Regions from separate parts of the Exiguobacterium sp. s36 genome, predicted to be linked through region 2. Evidence: riboswitches for the same ligand, from Rfam matches in the RefSeq annotation. Region 2 holds a riboswitch; each other region holds the start of a gene.
The links. A riboswitch is a leader RNA that binds a small molecule or an ion and turns the genes downstream of it on or off. The one in region 2 is predicted to bind S-adenosylmethionine.
Positions count from the first base shown of each region.

Region 1: it holds a riboswitch for S-adenosylmethionine, as region 2 does, so the genes downstream of both, KNP95_RS13870 (aminotransferase class I/II-fold pyridoxal phosphate-dependent enzyme) here and KNP95_RS02175 (LVIVD repeat-containing protein) in region 2, are expected to answer to the same signal.
Region 3: it holds a riboswitch for S-adenosylmethionine, as region 2 does, so the genes downstream of both, KNP95_RS09430 (Na+/H+ antiporter NhaC family protein) here and KNP95_RS02175 (LVIVD repeat-containing protein) in region 2, are expected to answer to the same signal.

Region 1 is NZ_JACSLW010000008.1:46,451-51,920, reverse strand. Features, by position in the region: gene KNP95_RS13875 (iron-containing alcohol dehydrogenase family protein) at 1-802, opposite strand, end outside; gene KNP95_RS13870 (aminotransferase class I/II-fold pyridoxal phosphate-dependent enzyme) at 799-1,974, opposite strand; SAM riboswitch class I at 2,052-2,152, opposite strand; gene KNP95_RS13865 (AI-2E family transporter) at 2,326-3,426, shown strand; gene KNP95_RS13860 (MDR family MFS transporter) at 3,692-4,936, shown strand; gene KNP95_RS13855 (peptide MFS transporter) at 5,081-5,470, shown strand, end outside.
Region 2 is NZ_JACSLW010000001.1:428,809-434,278, reverse strand. Features, by position in the region: gene sufD (Fe-S cluster assembly protein SufD) at 1-32, shown strand, start outside; gene KNP95_RS02195 (cysteine desulfurase) at 34-1,254, shown strand; gene sufU (Fe-S cluster assembly sulfur transfer protein SufU) at 1,244-1,678, shown strand; gene sufB (Fe-S cluster assembly protein SufB) at 1,698-3,095, shown strand; gene KNP95_RS02180 (YciI family protein) at 3,229-3,603, shown strand; SAM riboswitch class I at 3,693-3,807, shown strand; gene KNP95_RS02175 (LVIVD repeat-containing protein) at 3,919-5,301, shown strand; gene KNP95_RS02170 (L-lactate dehydrogenase) at 5,438-5,470, shown strand, end outside.
Region 3 is NZ_JACSLW010000003.1:294,708-300,177, reverse strand. Features, by position in the region: gene KNP95_RS09435 (GGDEF domain-containing protein) at 1-1,264, shown strand, start outside; SAM riboswitch class I at 1,361-1,456, shown strand; gene KNP95_RS09430 (Na+/H+ antiporter NhaC family protein) at 1,509-2,810, shown strand; gene KNP95_RS09425 (TVP38/TMEM64 family protein) at 2,838-3,482, opposite strand; gene trhO (oxygen-dependent tRNA uridine(34) hydroxylase TrhO) at 3,707-4,648, shown strand; gene KNP95_RS09415 (divergent PAP2 family protein) at 4,765-5,190, shown strand; gene KNP95_RS09410 (PucR family transcriptional regulator) at 5,292-5,470, shown strand, end outside.

The DNA.
Region 1 (5,470 bases), on a different contig from region 2:
ACCGCTCTTGGACGATCAGGCCGAAGCCGACCTTGTCCCCATGCAAGAAGGCGTGCGTCGAGTCGAATCGGCTCAAGGCGTTATGGACCGCATGCCCCACGGCGACCCGTGTCCCGGCGTCACCAAATCCTCCGACGGCACCGCCGATCGCGAGCACATGATCGATTGCGAAGCGCACGTCGTCGCTATATGACTTGAAGGCATGTTCGCTCAAGTCGAGTTCGACGAGTCGTCCACACTGTTCGGCCAAGGCGAGCCCGGTGTTGACGCCGGCATCAATCGAGCTGTCCCCGCTCAAATAGCGTGCCTCGTAAAACTTCGCGACCGTGTCGATGACACCGGCCCGGAAGTACTCGTATGGGGAGCGTCTCATGACGCGCGAGTCGACGATGACCCGCTCGATGACGACGCGAAACAGGTCATAACGGTCGTAGCTCCCATCCTCCTGATAGACGACGCTGAGCGGCGTGAACGCGGCACAGTTCGAGGCAAGCGTCGGGATGACGATCAGCGGGACGCTCTGTTGATAGGCGACAAGTTTGGCCGTGTCGACGAGTTTGCCACCCCCGATGGCGATCAACACATCGGCGTCAAGCGGTTTGAGCCGTTCGACTTCGGCGTCCGTGCACTCCCCGCCGAACGCTATCGCCGGATAGTCGACGATGTCAGGATAGACGGCGCGCACGACGCCATAGCCGTTCTGACCGTGCAGGACGTGGGCCCGGCGACCGGCAATCAAGTCATCGAGACGTTCGAGCGCGTCATCGGCGTGATCATATTCAAGAACGGCCTGACGAATCATGCGCGCACCTCCTCGTAGGCGGCGAACAACCGCTCGATCCGTTCGACGGCCTCATCGATCTTCGGTTCCGGTGAGACGAGACCGAAGCGGACGTAGCCGTTCCCTTCCGAGCCGAAGAAGTAGCCCGGGGTGACGGCGACACCGGCTTCATGCAGCAGTTTCCGCGAGAACGACTTGGCATCACCCTCAGGCACTTTCGCCCAGACGAAGAACGAGCCTTCCGGCGGTTCGACGGCCCAGCCGGCCCGGTTCAACCCGTCGATCAGGCGATCACGCCGTGCCTCGTACAGTCGTGCCAAGTCATCGCGAATGGTACGGGGCGCCTCGAGCGCAGCGACAGCCGCCGCCTGGATGGCCGAGAACACGCTGACGTGGACGTGGTCCTGATACGTGTTGATCGCCTCGATAATGTCCGCGTTCCCGACGGCAAAGGCGACGCGCCAACCGGACATGTTGAACGCTTTCGACATCGTATATACCTCGATCCCGACTTCTTTCGCCCCTTTCGCCTGCAGGAAGCTAGGCGGGACATGGCCATCGAATCCGATGCTGCCGTATGCGAAATCGTGGACGACCATCAAGCCCCGCTCCCGGGCGAAACGGACGGTATCGTCAAAGAAAGCGGGTGAGGCGACGGCTCCGGTCGGATTGCTCGGGTAGTTCAAATACATGAGTCTTGCATCTTGCGTATCGAGCGTCTCATAGTCCGGCAAGAAACCGTTCTCTTCCCGGAGGACGAGGTCCCGGACGACGGCTCCGGCGAGACGAGCCCCCGAGATATAATCGGGATAGCCCGGGTTCGGTAACAGAATCCCGTCTCCAGGTTCGAGCACGCATTGCGGTAACGTGATGAGACCAGATTTTGAGCCGATGAGAATCGCTACTTCTGTCTCGGGATCAAGTTCGACTCCATACTCATTCAAATAGAACGTCGCCACTGCTTGCTTCAGGCGGGCCTGACCGCGGAACGGACCGTATTGATGGGTCGAGGCGTCGAGGAGCGCCGTCTGGAGCGCGTCACAGATCGGCTCAGGCGTCGGCAGGTCGGGCGTCCCTTGTCCGAGTCGGATGATGTCATGGCCGGCCTGTTCGAGTTCGGCCACCTCGTTCGCGAGTCCGACGAAATGTTGGGGTGGTAACGTTTTAAGTAGATGTGAGCGTCTGTCAGTCATGAATAGTCCTCCTATGCAAAAAACACCCCTTTCCGCGGAAAGGGGTGTCGAGATACGGACGTATTCAAACAACCACCTTTCCATCTCTCAAGGTCACCTTGCTGGAATTAGCACAGTATTGAATCAATCTGTTGCTGAAGCTTCATCGGGCCAGTCCCTCCGCTTCTCTTGATAGAAAGTGTTTTATATGCGATTTGTCTTTTTGTAATATGTCACTTAGTTAACCAAACGTTACCAATCTTGTCAATCCTTTTTTGAAAATGAGCATGTCCTCTTGAATCCCGATAAAAAAACGTTCATAGTGAAAGTGAACGTTATTCTACAAAATTTAAAACATGAGGGGATGGACCTTTGGAATTAAACCGTCAATTGATTTGGAAGTTGAGCGTGATCGGCCTGATCCTGCTCGTGCTCTGGAAAGTCATCAGCGAACCGGATACGATTTCGCAGATGATGCATTATACGTTCCAGTTGCTGACGCCGATTATTATGGGAATCGCCATCGCGCTGCTCCTGAATACCGTCCTGTCCTATATAGAAGAACGGTTTCAACTAAAACGATATCAAGGCTTGCTAATCGTCTATATCATCTTTATCGGGATTCTCGTCATCTCTGCGGTAACGCTGTTCCCACGCATTTATTCGAGCCTCGCCTCGCTCATCGAGGAACTCCCGTCCTATATCCGGCAAATCGACGGGTATCTGTCACAGTTGAACACGTATTTGAAAGAGTATAACGCGACAGTCGCCCAGGCCATCGATTTCAGCCGGTTCGAGGAGCGCTACTCGGGCTGGGTCGAGACGGCCGTCTTGTCGTCGGTCAGCTACGTGTCGAGCTTCACGATGACGCTCATCAACTTCTTGATTGGGATCGTCATCTCGATTTATCTTTTAAAAGACAAAGAGATTTTTGCCCGCATGTTCAAGCGGCTGTTGTATGCGATGTTCCCGGTCGCGTCAGCCAAGACGACGATCGACATCTTCCAAGAGATGGATTACATCTTTAAACGCTATATCATCGGGAAGTCGCTCGACTGCCTCATCATCGGGGTGCTGGCCGTCGCCGGTCTGTTGATTATCGGGGCGCCATACGCGCTTCTCCTCGGCGTCATCGTCGGTGTCTTGAACTTCATCCCGTACGTCGGGCCGCTGCTCGGGATGATCCCGGCGTTCATCATCACCTACTTCTATGACCCGTTCACGGCGCTCATCGTCCTCTTGTTCATCTTCTTGTTGCAACAATTCGACGGACTCTGGCTCGGCCCAAAGATTCTCGGCGACAGCGTCGGCATCACGCCGTTCTGGGTCATCACGTCGATCATCATCGGCGGCAGCCTGTTCGGCCTCGTCGGGATGTTCATCAGCGTGCCGGTCACGGCGATGATTCAAGTCGTGTTCTCACGCTTGATCGACTACCGGCTCAGTCGCAAAAATTTGAATGAATTGTTATGACACATTGATGATTTAGGTTGACACATTTCACAGAAATATCATAATCTTGAAGAGAAGACAGTCCAATGCAGAAAGGAGAGGTACCGATGTCAGTCATTCAACGCTCGCACGTCCAAGTCCATATTGACCGGCAGGCGCCTCTCCGTGATTTGAATCCGTGACGTTCGCCTGCCTTCCGAGGCATGTCTAAGATCGTAGGGACGCGTATGCCTTTGTGCATGCTGCGTCCCTTTTTACATTCCAATAATTAAAGCAGGTGAACCTAATGATTCAATCACTCAAACGACTCGACCGCAATATTTGGATCCGCTTCCTCGGGGAGACGATCACCGGCGTCATGATGTTCATGATCGCGCCGTTCCTTGTCCTCTATTACAGCGACAAGCTCGACAGTTATATCCAGGTCGGTGTCATCATGGCGACCGGTCCGATCATGGCCCTCATCGGTTCGGTCGTCGGCGGACGGCTCGCAGATTTGTATGGCCGCAAACCAATCATGATGATCGCCATCCTCGGCGACGCGCTCGCGCTCGTAGGTTTCGCGTTCGCCGAGACGTTCTGGCCGCTCCTCATTTTGAACGCCATGCTCGGTTTGACGAACTCGTTGTTCCATCCGGCCGCGAGCGCGATGGTGGCGGACGTGACCGAGCCCGAACAGATGAACGAGGCGTTCGGCCTGTTGCGGATGGGCCATAACATCGGGGCGGCGCTCGGCCCGCTCCTCGGCAGCGCCGTCCTGTTCATCGACCGGCAGTATATCTTCTTCTCGGCGTCATTCGTCTTTATCCTTTATGCGCTCGTCCTCGGCCGCTTCATCCGGGAGTCGCTCCCGGAGACGACCGAGGCCGATACACCGTCTAACCGGGACGTCCTACGGGTGTTCTATAACGATAAGGTGTTCCTCGTCTTCATCTTCGCCGGTGTGTTCATCTCGATGGGCTTCTCGCTCATCGAGAGCATGCTGCCGCTGTTCTTGCGCGAGTCGATGCCGTCGTTCACCGACCGTGAAAACCCGTTCGCCTATATGCTCGCCTTGAACGGCATCATGGTCGTGTTGTTCCAGTTCCCGATTGCCTCGAAACTTGGACGCAAGCCATTCGGTAACGTCATGCTCGCCGGGGCGATCATCTTCGGGGTCGGCATGATCTTGATCGCGGTCATGCCGCGTCTCCTCTACTCCATAGGGACACCGTACCTCGTCCTCGTGAGCGTCTTGCTCGCGGTATACGCGTTCTATACGCTTGGCGAGATGATCATGTCCCCGGTCCAACAGACGTTCATCGCCTTGATCGCTCCGGAGAATATGCGTGGGGCCTATAATGGGGCCGCCAGTATCCAATGGTTGATTGGCGGGGTGACGGCTCCGATCATGGCGAGCCTGTTCTTTGACCAGCGGGCCGGACATATCGCCTTAATCCTCGTCGGGGCGGCCAGTTGTGTGTCAGGCCTCATCTACTGGCAGCTCGGACGTCGCGTCAGTGCGGCCGAAGCGAAACAAAAGACGGCTTGACCTATATAAATCACACTGAACCTAGTCGTTTAGTGTGATTTTTTAATTCGTTGCAAATTCGTTAAATTTTGAATATTTGCTTCTATTATTCTTTACAAACATAATGATTCTTTTTATGATAATACGGTTAAGGAGGGATCTTTCATGGAAAGGATCGATAAACAGAAAATTGTGGACAGCGTGCCACAAAAAGGTTTTTTCGGACAGCCGAAAGGGTTGTTCACGCTATTCTTCACTGAGTTTTGGGAACGGTTCTCGTATTACGGGATGCGTGCCATCCTCGTCTTCTACATGTATTACGAGGTATCAGATGGCGGTCTCGGTCTCGACCAGAACGTCGCCTTGTCCATCATGTCGGTGTATGGCGCACTCGTCTACATGTCGGGGGTCATCGGGGGATGGCTCGCTGACCGTGTGTTCGGGACGTCCCGGGCCGTCTTCTTCGGCGGTGTGTTCATCATGCTCGGTCATATCGTACTGTCGATTCCGGGTAGCCTGACGTTCTTGTTCATCTCAATGGCGTTGATCGTCATC
Region 2 (5,470 bases):
TCCGTGAAGTCATCGAAGGGAAAGTACGTTAAGATGATCGATGCCTCGATTCGTAAACAGTTCCCGATTTTAGATCAGGAAATCAACGGTCATCCGCTCGTCTATCTCGACAGTGCGGCGAGCTCCCAAAAGCCGCTCGCTGTCATCGAGGCGATCGAGGATTACTATCGCCGCATCCACTCGAACGTGCACCGGGGCGTCCATACGCTCGGGACGCACGCGACGGATGCGTATGAAGGGGCGCGGGAGCGCGTCCGTTCATTCATCAACGCCGCCGTCCCAGAAGAAATCATCTTCACACGCGGGACGACGACGGCGATTAACCTCGTCGCGTCAAGCTACGGGGATGCCAACGTCGGCGCGGGGGACGAAATCGTCCTCACACCGATGGAGCACCACGCCAACTTGATTCCGTGGCAACAGCTCGCCAAGCGTAAAGGGGCCACGCTCCGTTACGTCGAATTGACGCCGGACGGTCGGGTCACGCTCGACGCGGTCCGTGCCGTCTTGTCGGACCGGACGAAAATCGTCGCCATGAGTCACGTCTCGAACGTGCTCGGCACGATTAACCCGATCGCCGACGTGGCGAAGCTCGCCCATGAAAAAGGTGCGGTCATGGTCGTCGATGCGGCGCAAAGCGCACCGCACCGGAAACTTGACGTGCAAGCACTCGATTGCGACTTCCTCGCCTTCTCAGGCCATAAGATGCTCGGTCCGACCGGAATCGGCGTCTTATACGGGAAGAAGCAGTTGCTCAAACACATGGAACCGGTCGAATTCGGTGGCGAGATGATTGATTATGTCGACTTGTATGAGTCGACGTGGAAAGACATCCCGTACCGGTTCGAAGCGGGGACGCCGATTATCGCTGGCGCCGTCGGTTTGGCAGCAGCCATCGACTTTTTAGAAGACCTCGGTCTTGAGAACGTCGAGGCCCACGAACGGGCGCTCGCGACGTACGCCATCGAACAGATGCGTACGATTGAAGGCATTGAGATTTACGGGCCTGAGGAACGCGTTGGACTCGTCACGTTCAACTTAGGTGACGTGCACGCACACGACCTTGCGACCGTATTGGATATGCAAGGCATCGCGGTCCGGGCCGGCCACCACTGTGCCCAGCCGCTCATGCGCCTCCTGAAGCAATCATCGACAGCCCGAGCGAGCTTCTACTTGTACAATACGAAAGAAGAAGTCGACCGCTTCATCGAAGGGCTACGTCAAACGAAGGAGTATTTCAATTATGAGTTTTAACAATCTCGACATGTTGTACCGACAGGTCATCATGGATCATTATAAAAACCCAAGAAACCGTGGCGTCATCGAAGATGGCGTGACGGTCGACTTGAACAACCCGACGTGCGGGGATTCACTCCGACTCCAACTCCAAGTCGAGGACGGAATCGTGAAAGATGCCAAGTTCGAAGGTGAAGGCTGTTCGATCAGTCTCGCCTCGGCATCGATGATGACTCAAATCGTGAAGGGCAAGTCTGTGGACGAGGCTCTCCAATTGGCGAACATCTTCTCGGAGATGGTCCAAGGGAAAGACTACGATACAGACACGTTCGACCTAGGCGACATCGAAGCGTTGTCTGGCGTCTCAAAGTTCCCGGCTCGCATCAAGTGTGCCACGCTTGCGTGGAAAGCGCTTGAAAAGGGAGTCGACGAGGAAGCGTAAGCAGAAGGAGGAGACCGATATGGCGAAAAACATGCCTGACATTGGCGATTATAAATATGGCTTCCATGACCGAGACATCTCGATTTTCCGTTCAGGCCGCGGCTTGACGAATGAAATCGTAGAGACGATCTCGCGCATGAAAGAAGAACCGGCATGGATGCTCGAGTTCCGTTTGAAATCACTTGAGCAGTTCCGCAAAATGCCGATGCCGACATGGGGCGGCGATCTCACGGCACTCGATTTCGATGAGATCACATACTATGTCAAACCGTCTGAAAAGACAGAGCACTCATGGGACGAGGTTCCAGAAGAAATCAAACGTACGTTTGATAAGCTCGGAATCCCGGAAGCGGAGCAAAAATACTTGGCAGGCGTTTCGGCTCAGTATGAGTCTGAAGTCGTTTATCACAGCATGCAAGAAGACTTCGAAGCGAAAGGTGTCATCTTCAAAGATACAGACACTGCTTTGAAAGAAGATGAAGCCATCTTCCGTGAGTACTTCGGAAAATTGATTCCGCCGACAGATAACAAGTTCGCGGCACTCAACTCGGCTGTTTGGTCAGGTGGCTCGTTCATCTACGTACCAAAAGGCGTGAAGCTCGAGCAACCGCTCCAAGCTTACTTCCGCATCAACTCGGAGAACATGGGTCAGTTCGAGCGGACGCTCATCATCGTCGACGAGGGCGCTTCTGTCCATTACGTCGAAGGATGTACAGCACCGGTCTACACGACGAACTCACTCCACTCAGCGGTCGTTGAGATTTTCGTCAACAAAGACGCATACTGCCGCTATACGACAATTCAGAACTGGGCGAACAACGTCTACAACTTGGTCACGAAGCGTGCCGTTTGTGAAGCGGGTGGATCGATGGAGTGGATCGATGGTAACATCGGTTCGAAACTCACGATGAAATACCCGGCCGTCATCTTGAAAGGTGAAGGCTCACGCGGTATGACGCTCTCAATCGCTCTCGGCGGTAAAGGGCAGCACCAAGACGCGGGCGCGAAAATGATTCACCTCGCACCGAACACGTCGTCGTCAATCGTCTCGAAGTCGATCTCGAAACAAGGCGGAAAAGTCTCGTATCGCGGTATCGTCCACTTCGGTCGTAAAGCGAAAGGCGCACGTTCGAACATCGAATGTGACACGCTCATCATGGATAATCAGTCGACGTCGGACACGATCCCGTACAACGAGATCTTGAACGACCAAGTCTCACTCGAGCACGAAGCGAAAGTCTCAAAAGTGTCAGAAGAGCAACTCTTCTACCTCATGAGCCGCGGAATCTCGGAAGAAGAAGCGACGGAAATGATCGTCATGGGCTTCATCGAGCCGTTCACGAAAGAATTGCCAATGGAATATGCCGTCGAAATGAACCGTCTCATCAAGTTTGAGATGGAAGGATCGATCGGATAATCCTGTATATATAGAGAAGGACGGTTGACATGAACTCATGTCGACCGTCTTTTTTGTCGATTATGTCTGTAAACAGGGAATAGGGAATGGAATTAGATGACGCGTGTCTATAGATGCGAGAGGAGACAATCACATGCTGTTCTTGGTAACGGGATATTTCGACGCTGACAAAATGAACGAGAAGTCCGACCTAGAAATCGATCAAATCATGGCGACGTGTGAACGACACTTACAGGAGCTGTATGCAAGTGAAAAGGTATTGATGGACATGGGGCTTGAAGCGAGCGTGAAACAACTCAAGCGGGAGTCACAGCAGATTTCGATTACAGATGGGTCCGCTACAGAATCGAAAGAAGTGATGGGAAGTGCGTTCGTGATTGAAGCGTTGGATATGGAGGATGCGCTCAGAATCGCTTCCATCCATCCGACGACCCAAGTGCCCGAAGCGGAAGCGTTAGGGTGGCGGCTCGAGATTCGGCCGGTGCACTATTATCGGGAGCGAGAATAAACCACAACTTCACCTGTAAAGATTATGCAGAAAATATATTGACATTCCATGGAAACGTCGTCATAATACAAAGTAATTTGATATGAATACTCTTATTAAGAGCAGGTGGAGGGAATTAGCCCTATGAAGCCCGGCAACCATCCGTACTGAATCGCCAGTACGGAAACGGTGCTAAATCTAACAGCGAACGCTGAGAGATGAGAGGAAATCGGAATTTTTCGGAATCCTTCTGTCTCGTTTATGAGTTCAGAAGGATTTTTTTGCATTCTGCCTCTAACAGAGTTTCTATCAAAAAAATCTAAGGGGGAATTTATTTTGAAAGGAAAGTTCTTATTAAGCGCAGCGCTCGTCACAGGATTAACGGTCTCATCAGCTTTACCGGTTACATACGCGCATGACGAGCTTGGTGACATCAACATCGAGAAAGGGGAGCGTAACCCGGATGAAATCAGTTCGGTTTCCGTGACGGAAGGAAGCAAGAACGTCAAGTATCTACATGAGACGGCAGCCGTACCACTGAAAGAAATCCGAGAAGGTGTGAAAAATAGTACGGCTGACGTGTACGCCCATAAAGGATTTGCATACACAGGGACACATACTGCCGGTGGAGGCAACGGGGGGGTTCGCGTGTTTGACTTGAAAGATCCATCCAACCCGAAAGAAGTCGCTGTATTCGCAGATCAAGACATTCCTGGGACTTGGCAGGAAAAAGTAATCGTGAAGACGGTGAACACAAAATCATTCAAAGGTGATTTGGCGGTTGTATCGGTTCAACAACTCGACTCTAAAAATCCGAATTCGAAAGGCGGGTTCCTGATCTATGATGTGACGAACCCGTACGAGCCAAAGAAATTAGGTTTCTACGAAGTGACAAAGAAAACGAGAGGGACACATGAACTTTACTTGACGACACAAGGAGACCGGGTATTGGTCCTTGCCTCGAATCCTTATGCGGACTACTATTCGCACGGGAAAGAGAAGGATTTCCAACTCGTAGATGTGACCAACCCAGCGGAACCGAAGAAGCTATACGAATTCGATCCACGTTCTTTGCCGGAAGTGGATGAAAGCTTTGACGGATACACGTGGAACGCGCCAGATGGCAAGAAGAGACCAGTCTTCAACCATAGCGCCTATGCGGATGAGAACGGGAAAACAGCGTTTCTCTCGTTCTGGGATCTTGGGACGATCATCCTGGACATCTCAGACCCAGACAACGTGACATACGAAGGACGGACGACATTTGCGTCAGATCAACAAGGATCGGCGCACTCGGCGGCACTTGCAAAAGGCGGCACGGTACTCGTCGAAACGAGAGAAGTGTATGCGCCGGTTAAATCAGGCTACGAACAAGCGTACGGATACACTCGAATCTTCGACATTAAAAACAAAACGAATCCGAAACTATTGAGCGAATTCAAGACGGATTTGACAGAAGATATCTCTGAGAATCCGGCTGAACAAGTCACGTTCGGTAAAACGGTACATGATCCAGAAGTACATGGGAACACGTTGTACCTGTCTCACTACGCGGGCGGGGTGCGAGCGGTTGATATTTCGAATCCGAGTAAACCGGTACAAATCGGAAAATACGTTCCGGCCGATGCGAACATCTGGGGCGTCTACGTCGATCAAAACTATGTGCTCGCGTCTGACATGGGCACAGGCTTGAAAGTGCTACAAAAAAACAATAAGTAAGGATTTCTCGACAACCAGCGAAGCTCGACTTCGCTGGTTTTTTGTATAATCTAAAGCAGTTCGCATTTTTTGTCGTGAAACGAAGACGAGTCGGGTATGCTAAGAAAGAGAACACGTTTAGAAAGGGATGAAGCATATGGATCACTTGAACACGATTGACCCAGAAGAC
Region 3 (5,470 bases), on a different contig from region 2:
TTTTTATTCCCAAGATTCGTTTCTGCCGCTTGCCGGCTTGATTGTGGCCATCATCTTAAACACGGTCGTACAAAAGTATCAAGTCGGTTGGTGGTTCCGTGTCGATATCCCGGTCCGCGACTTTCTAAACATCGCGTTTTACACGTATATCGTCAGTCTCGTCTTCATTTTAGCAGCCTCGCTCTTCCGTGAGACGAACTTGCTTGTCGTCAGCAGTATCGCCGCCGCACTCACCTTCTTTATTAAGCGGCTCATCATCCAGAAAGGTCGGCAAGACGCCTTCAAATCGTTGATTGAACAATATGATGAGGCAAAAGAAGCCGTGTCGTTGTCACAAAGCGAGGCGCAAGCGATTGAGGTGTTCCTCAGTCAATGTGAACGACTCAACGAGTACGACGAAGGGTTCGTCGAGTTCAAACTGTTCGATCGCACACTTTACTTTGATTTAAAGACGCGCCAGCCGATCGATCGCCACGTCGTCTTTGATTTACTCGATGCAACCTATCCGAACGAAGCCTCGGTCGAGTATGAGATGCGCTTTGAATGGGACGCCCCGTTATCGAACGAGTTCGATGAAGACTATCATAGCTTCATCTCGGTCCGTTCCGAGGAAATCGAAGGCATCCGCACGTGGCTCGTCATGACCGGCGAGCACGTCTATGGCTATCCGCCCATCATTCAACGTGAGATTGTCAAACTGCTCAAATCGTTCAATCGAACGATCAGTCGTTGTCATGAACGCGACCGCCTCTATACCGAGAGCCGGACGGACAGCTTGACGTTGCTTGCCAATGCACGGGCTTTTTATGAATACGGGATTCAACAAATCTCGGACGGCTCGATGTACCCGATTTCCGTCGCAATGCTCGATATCGACTTCTTCAAAAAAATCAACGACACGCACGGTCATCAAGTCGGAGACAGCGTGCTCCAAGAGTTTGGTCGCCGCATCCGCCAAGTGCTCCGCACCGATGATTTCGCAGCCCGTTATGGCGGCGAGGAGTTCATCTTGCTGTTGAACCGATGCGATGTCGAAGCCGCCGTCGAGATTGCCGAGCGCATCCGTCAACAAATCGAAACCAAACCATTCCACGTTGACGGAATCGATATCCCAGTGACCGCCTCAATCGGCGTCGATACGATTCAAGCGTTCGGTGACAAACGACTAGACGATACGATTCGCAACGCCGACCGAGCGCTTTACGTCGGCGGGAAGTACGCAGGACGCAACCGCGTCGCCCATTACAATTTTTTGACGTCCTGACTCGCCCCCACGTGCATCGCGTGGGGGTTTGCTATTGACAAGCAGATTTGAAACAGGTACGTTAGGGAACGTGTCTTATAACTAAATATCACAACTTTTTTATCAAGAGAGACTGAGGGACTGGCCCGATGACGTCTCGGCAGCGGGTAACCTGTGCCAAATCCAGCGAGCGGTCTGCTCGAAAGATGAAAAAAGTGTTTCTTGTAGAGAGAGCCTTTTTTCAGAAGGCTCTCTTTTTATTTTTATGAATGAGGTGAATCGATTGGAACAACCAACAGCTAACAAATGGGCGCTCTTGCCCTTACTCGTCTTCCTCGTCTTCTTTATCGGGGCAGGCATCTACTATGACGATTTTTATAAATTTCCCGTCTTGATTGCGGCCTTGATTGCCGTCATCGTCGCGGCGATGATGACGAAAGGAAGCGTCACCCAGACGGTCGAACGTGTCGCCCAAGGCGCCGGCAACCCAAGCATCTTGATCATGGTGTTCATCTTCTTGCTCGCCGGCGCGTTTTCAAGCGTCGCCGAAGCAATCGGGGCGATTGATGCGACCGTCAATGCGGCATTGACGTTATTACCGCCTTCGCTCCTCTTGAGCGGCCTGTTCGTCATCGCGGCCTTCATCTCAATGGCGATGGGCACATCGACCGGGACGATTGCCGCACTGGCGCCGATCGCCCTCGGCATCCATGAGGAGAGCGGCGTCAATATCGCCATCGCAGCAGCGGCCGTCGTTGGCGGTGCCATGTTCGGTGATAACTTGTCGTTCATTTCGGACACGACGATTGCAGCCGTCCGCACCCAACGGACGAACATGCGCGACAAGTTCCGGACTAACTTTTGGATCATCTTGCCGGCAGCCGTCATCACAACGATTTTGCTCGCCGTCTTATCGAGCGGTGAATCGACCATCGAGCCAGCAGCGTTTGAATGGTATAAGCTGATTCCGTACCTTGCGGTCATCGTGCTCGCCTTGACGGGAATGAACGTCATCCTCGTCTTGCTCGGCGGCATCGCCCTGACCGGCATCATCGGTCTGTTGGACGGCAGTCTAGCCGTCACCACGTACGTCACCGCCATGGCGGACGGCATGATGGGCATGGCCGAGATTTCACTCCTGACATTGCTCATGGGTGGGCTCGTCGGGCTCATCTCGCATAACGGCGGACTCACGTACTTGCGTGACGCGCTCACGTCCCGAATTAAAAGACGGGCCGGCGCGGAGTGGAGCATCGCCGGGCTCGTCAGTGCGACAAACGTCGCGACGGCGAACAACACGATTTCGATTCTCGTGGCTGGTCCGCTCGCCGCGAACATCGCCGACGATTATGACATCGAACGTAAAAAGTCAGCGAGTGTACTCGATATCTTCTCGTGTGGGGTCCAAGGTCTGTTGCCTTATGGGGCACAGCTTCTCATTGCGGCCGAACTGACGAACACAGCGTCACCGGCGCTCGTTCCGTATATGTTCTATCCGTTCTTGTTGTTCATTTGCGGAGGATTGGCCATCGCCTTCAACTTCCCGCGTTTCAAAAAACGCGCTTAACGAAAACGACCTTGTGAAGCAGTCGCTTCACAAGGTCGTTTGTCGTTTCGCTTCAAGTTCACGCTTCAGCTGCTCGTTCCGTTTTCTGAAGGCACGCCGTTTAAGCAGTTCTTCGAGTCCACGGCTGATGGCCCATAGGACAATCAGTAATAAGACGAGCATCGATAATCGGAACGGGCTTTGGATAAACTCTTCCCACTGGTCGCCAATGACAGAGAAAATCAAGACGACGAGCAACTTGCCGAACCCGGCCGCCATGATGAACGTACGGAGCGGCATTTGAATGAGCGCGAGTAAGTATGTGATCAAGCTGACCGGAATAAACGGGAGCGAGTACAGAAACCCGAGTGAGACCGGACTCATGTGCTTGATGCGTTCGAGCCAATAGACGCCTTGCTTATGTCTCTCGAGCCACCGCGTCATCGGCTTTCGGAACACGTAGCGAACAGCTACAAACACAAGAATTGTTCCGAGCAAACTCCCGATCCAAGACAGTAACGTCCCAAGCAAAAATCCATATGTCGCTGCGTTCGCCGAGATGATGAGGACGAGTGGGAGAAATGGAAAGATCGCCTCCAGGAACGGTGCCCCGAGTCCTGCCCAAGGTCCGCCCGGAAGTCCTTGTAGCCATTCAATCAAGTTTAAAATATATTGTTGGAGTGATGTCAGCATGTCAGTTTCCACCTTCAACTTTCGTTATTCCTTTTTACCCGATTTCGCTCAGGAAGACGCATCCCCCTGCCCACCGCCGTAAAAAAATAAAAAGTATTTGCGAAATTCAGCTGTGATATCTATCATATAATATGGACTTGTGGTTGCAGGCAAGTCCGTTCGTCGAACGACACAACCCAACGTTCGTTTTCCTGCAAAAAACTGAACACAGGGGAGTAACACACATGGAAACAAAACCAATGCGGGTCTTGCTGTACTATAAGTACGTCAATATCGAAGACCCAGAAACGCTCACACAAGAGCACCTCAAGTATTGCAAGGATCTCGGCATCAAAGGACGCATCTTGATTTCTTCCGAAGGAATCAACGGGACGTGCTCTGGGACTTGGGAACAGACCGAGCAATACATGAACGACTTGAAAGCGAACCCGCTATTCAGCGACATCGAGTTCAAAATCGATGAAGTCGAAGAGCATGCGTTCTCGAAAATTTTTGTCCGTCATAAGAAAGAGCTTGTGACGTGGCGCTTTGATGGTGAGTTCGACGTGCCTAAACAGCACGGTGCATACCTCGAACCGGCAGAATGGAAAGAGATGATGAATCGCGACGATGTCGTCATCCTCGACGTTCGTAACAACTACGAGTACGATCTTGGTCACTTTAAAAACGCGATCAAAATCGATGTAGAGGCTTCTCGTTACATGCCAGATTGGCTCGAAGAAAACAAGGACCTCTACGAAGGGAAAACGTTACTCACGTACTGTACCGGAGGCGTCCGTTGCGAGAAATTTACCGCATATATGCGTGACCAAGGTCACGACAACATTTTCCACCTTAAAGGCGGCGTCGCCATGTACGGCAAAGACGAAGCCACGAAAGGCGAGGACTGGGAAGGTGAGCTTTACGTCTTTGACGAGCGCATCAACGTCCCGGTCAACACGGTCAACCCGTCCGTTGTTTCGGAGTGCATGCACTGCGGAACGAAGACGGTCCGCTACGTTAATTGTGCCAACCCGGTGTGTAATGCCCAACACTTCTGTTGTGAAGAGTGTGAACCAAAACAAATGCGTTCATGCTCGAAAGAGTGCCAGGAGCATCCACGCAACCGCTATATCATCGAGAATATCGCGGACAAACTTCAGGAGACTGAAGGCGTCGTCGGGTAACAAAAATCGACCAGAAAGCACTTCGAGCCTACGCTCGGGGTGCTTTTTTGACAGAAACTTTACGTCTAGCCGATGACAGAATCGGGTATAGTGTAGATACCATTGTCAGACAGGAAGTGAATCGATTGCTCTTTAACGAACCTTTACTCGCCGCCTTGCTCGCTTGGTTCATCGCACAAGCAGCTAAGCTCGTAACCGAACTCATTAAAACACGAGACTTTGAATTAGAAATCATGTTTGCCTCGGGTGGGATGCCAAGTTCCCACTCTTCGACCGTCGTCGCCTTAGCGACCGTCATCGGTCGAATCGAAGGGCTCGATTCCAGCATGTTCGCGCTCGCCTTGATTTTTGCGACAATCGTCATGTACGATGCGACCGGTGTGCGTCAGGCGGTCGGATTCCAGGCCCGCTTGTTAAACGACTACTTCAAAGGAATCAAGCACGAGACGCCCATCTTAAATGAACTGGTCGGTCATACCCCGTTCCAAGTCATCGTCGGTGCCTTGCTCGGTCTCGTGGTCGGACTGTTTTTCCCAATTTAATGTGAATGATGCAGGCATGTCGTTCCTCCTTCTAAAAACTCACCATCTTTTTGTGAACTTTCACAACAGAGACGGTATAGTGAAAGAGAGGAGGAATCGACATGCCTTTTTTGCAGAAATCTTATGAGTCGCTCGATACGCTCGCCGAAGCAATCGGACAAGCGATTCGGGCCCCCATCACGATTGAAAACCGACACCATCAGTTACTGGCCTATAGCACCCATCCCGACTCGACCGATCCGGCACGTATCGCGACGATTATCGGCCGCCGTGTCCCGGA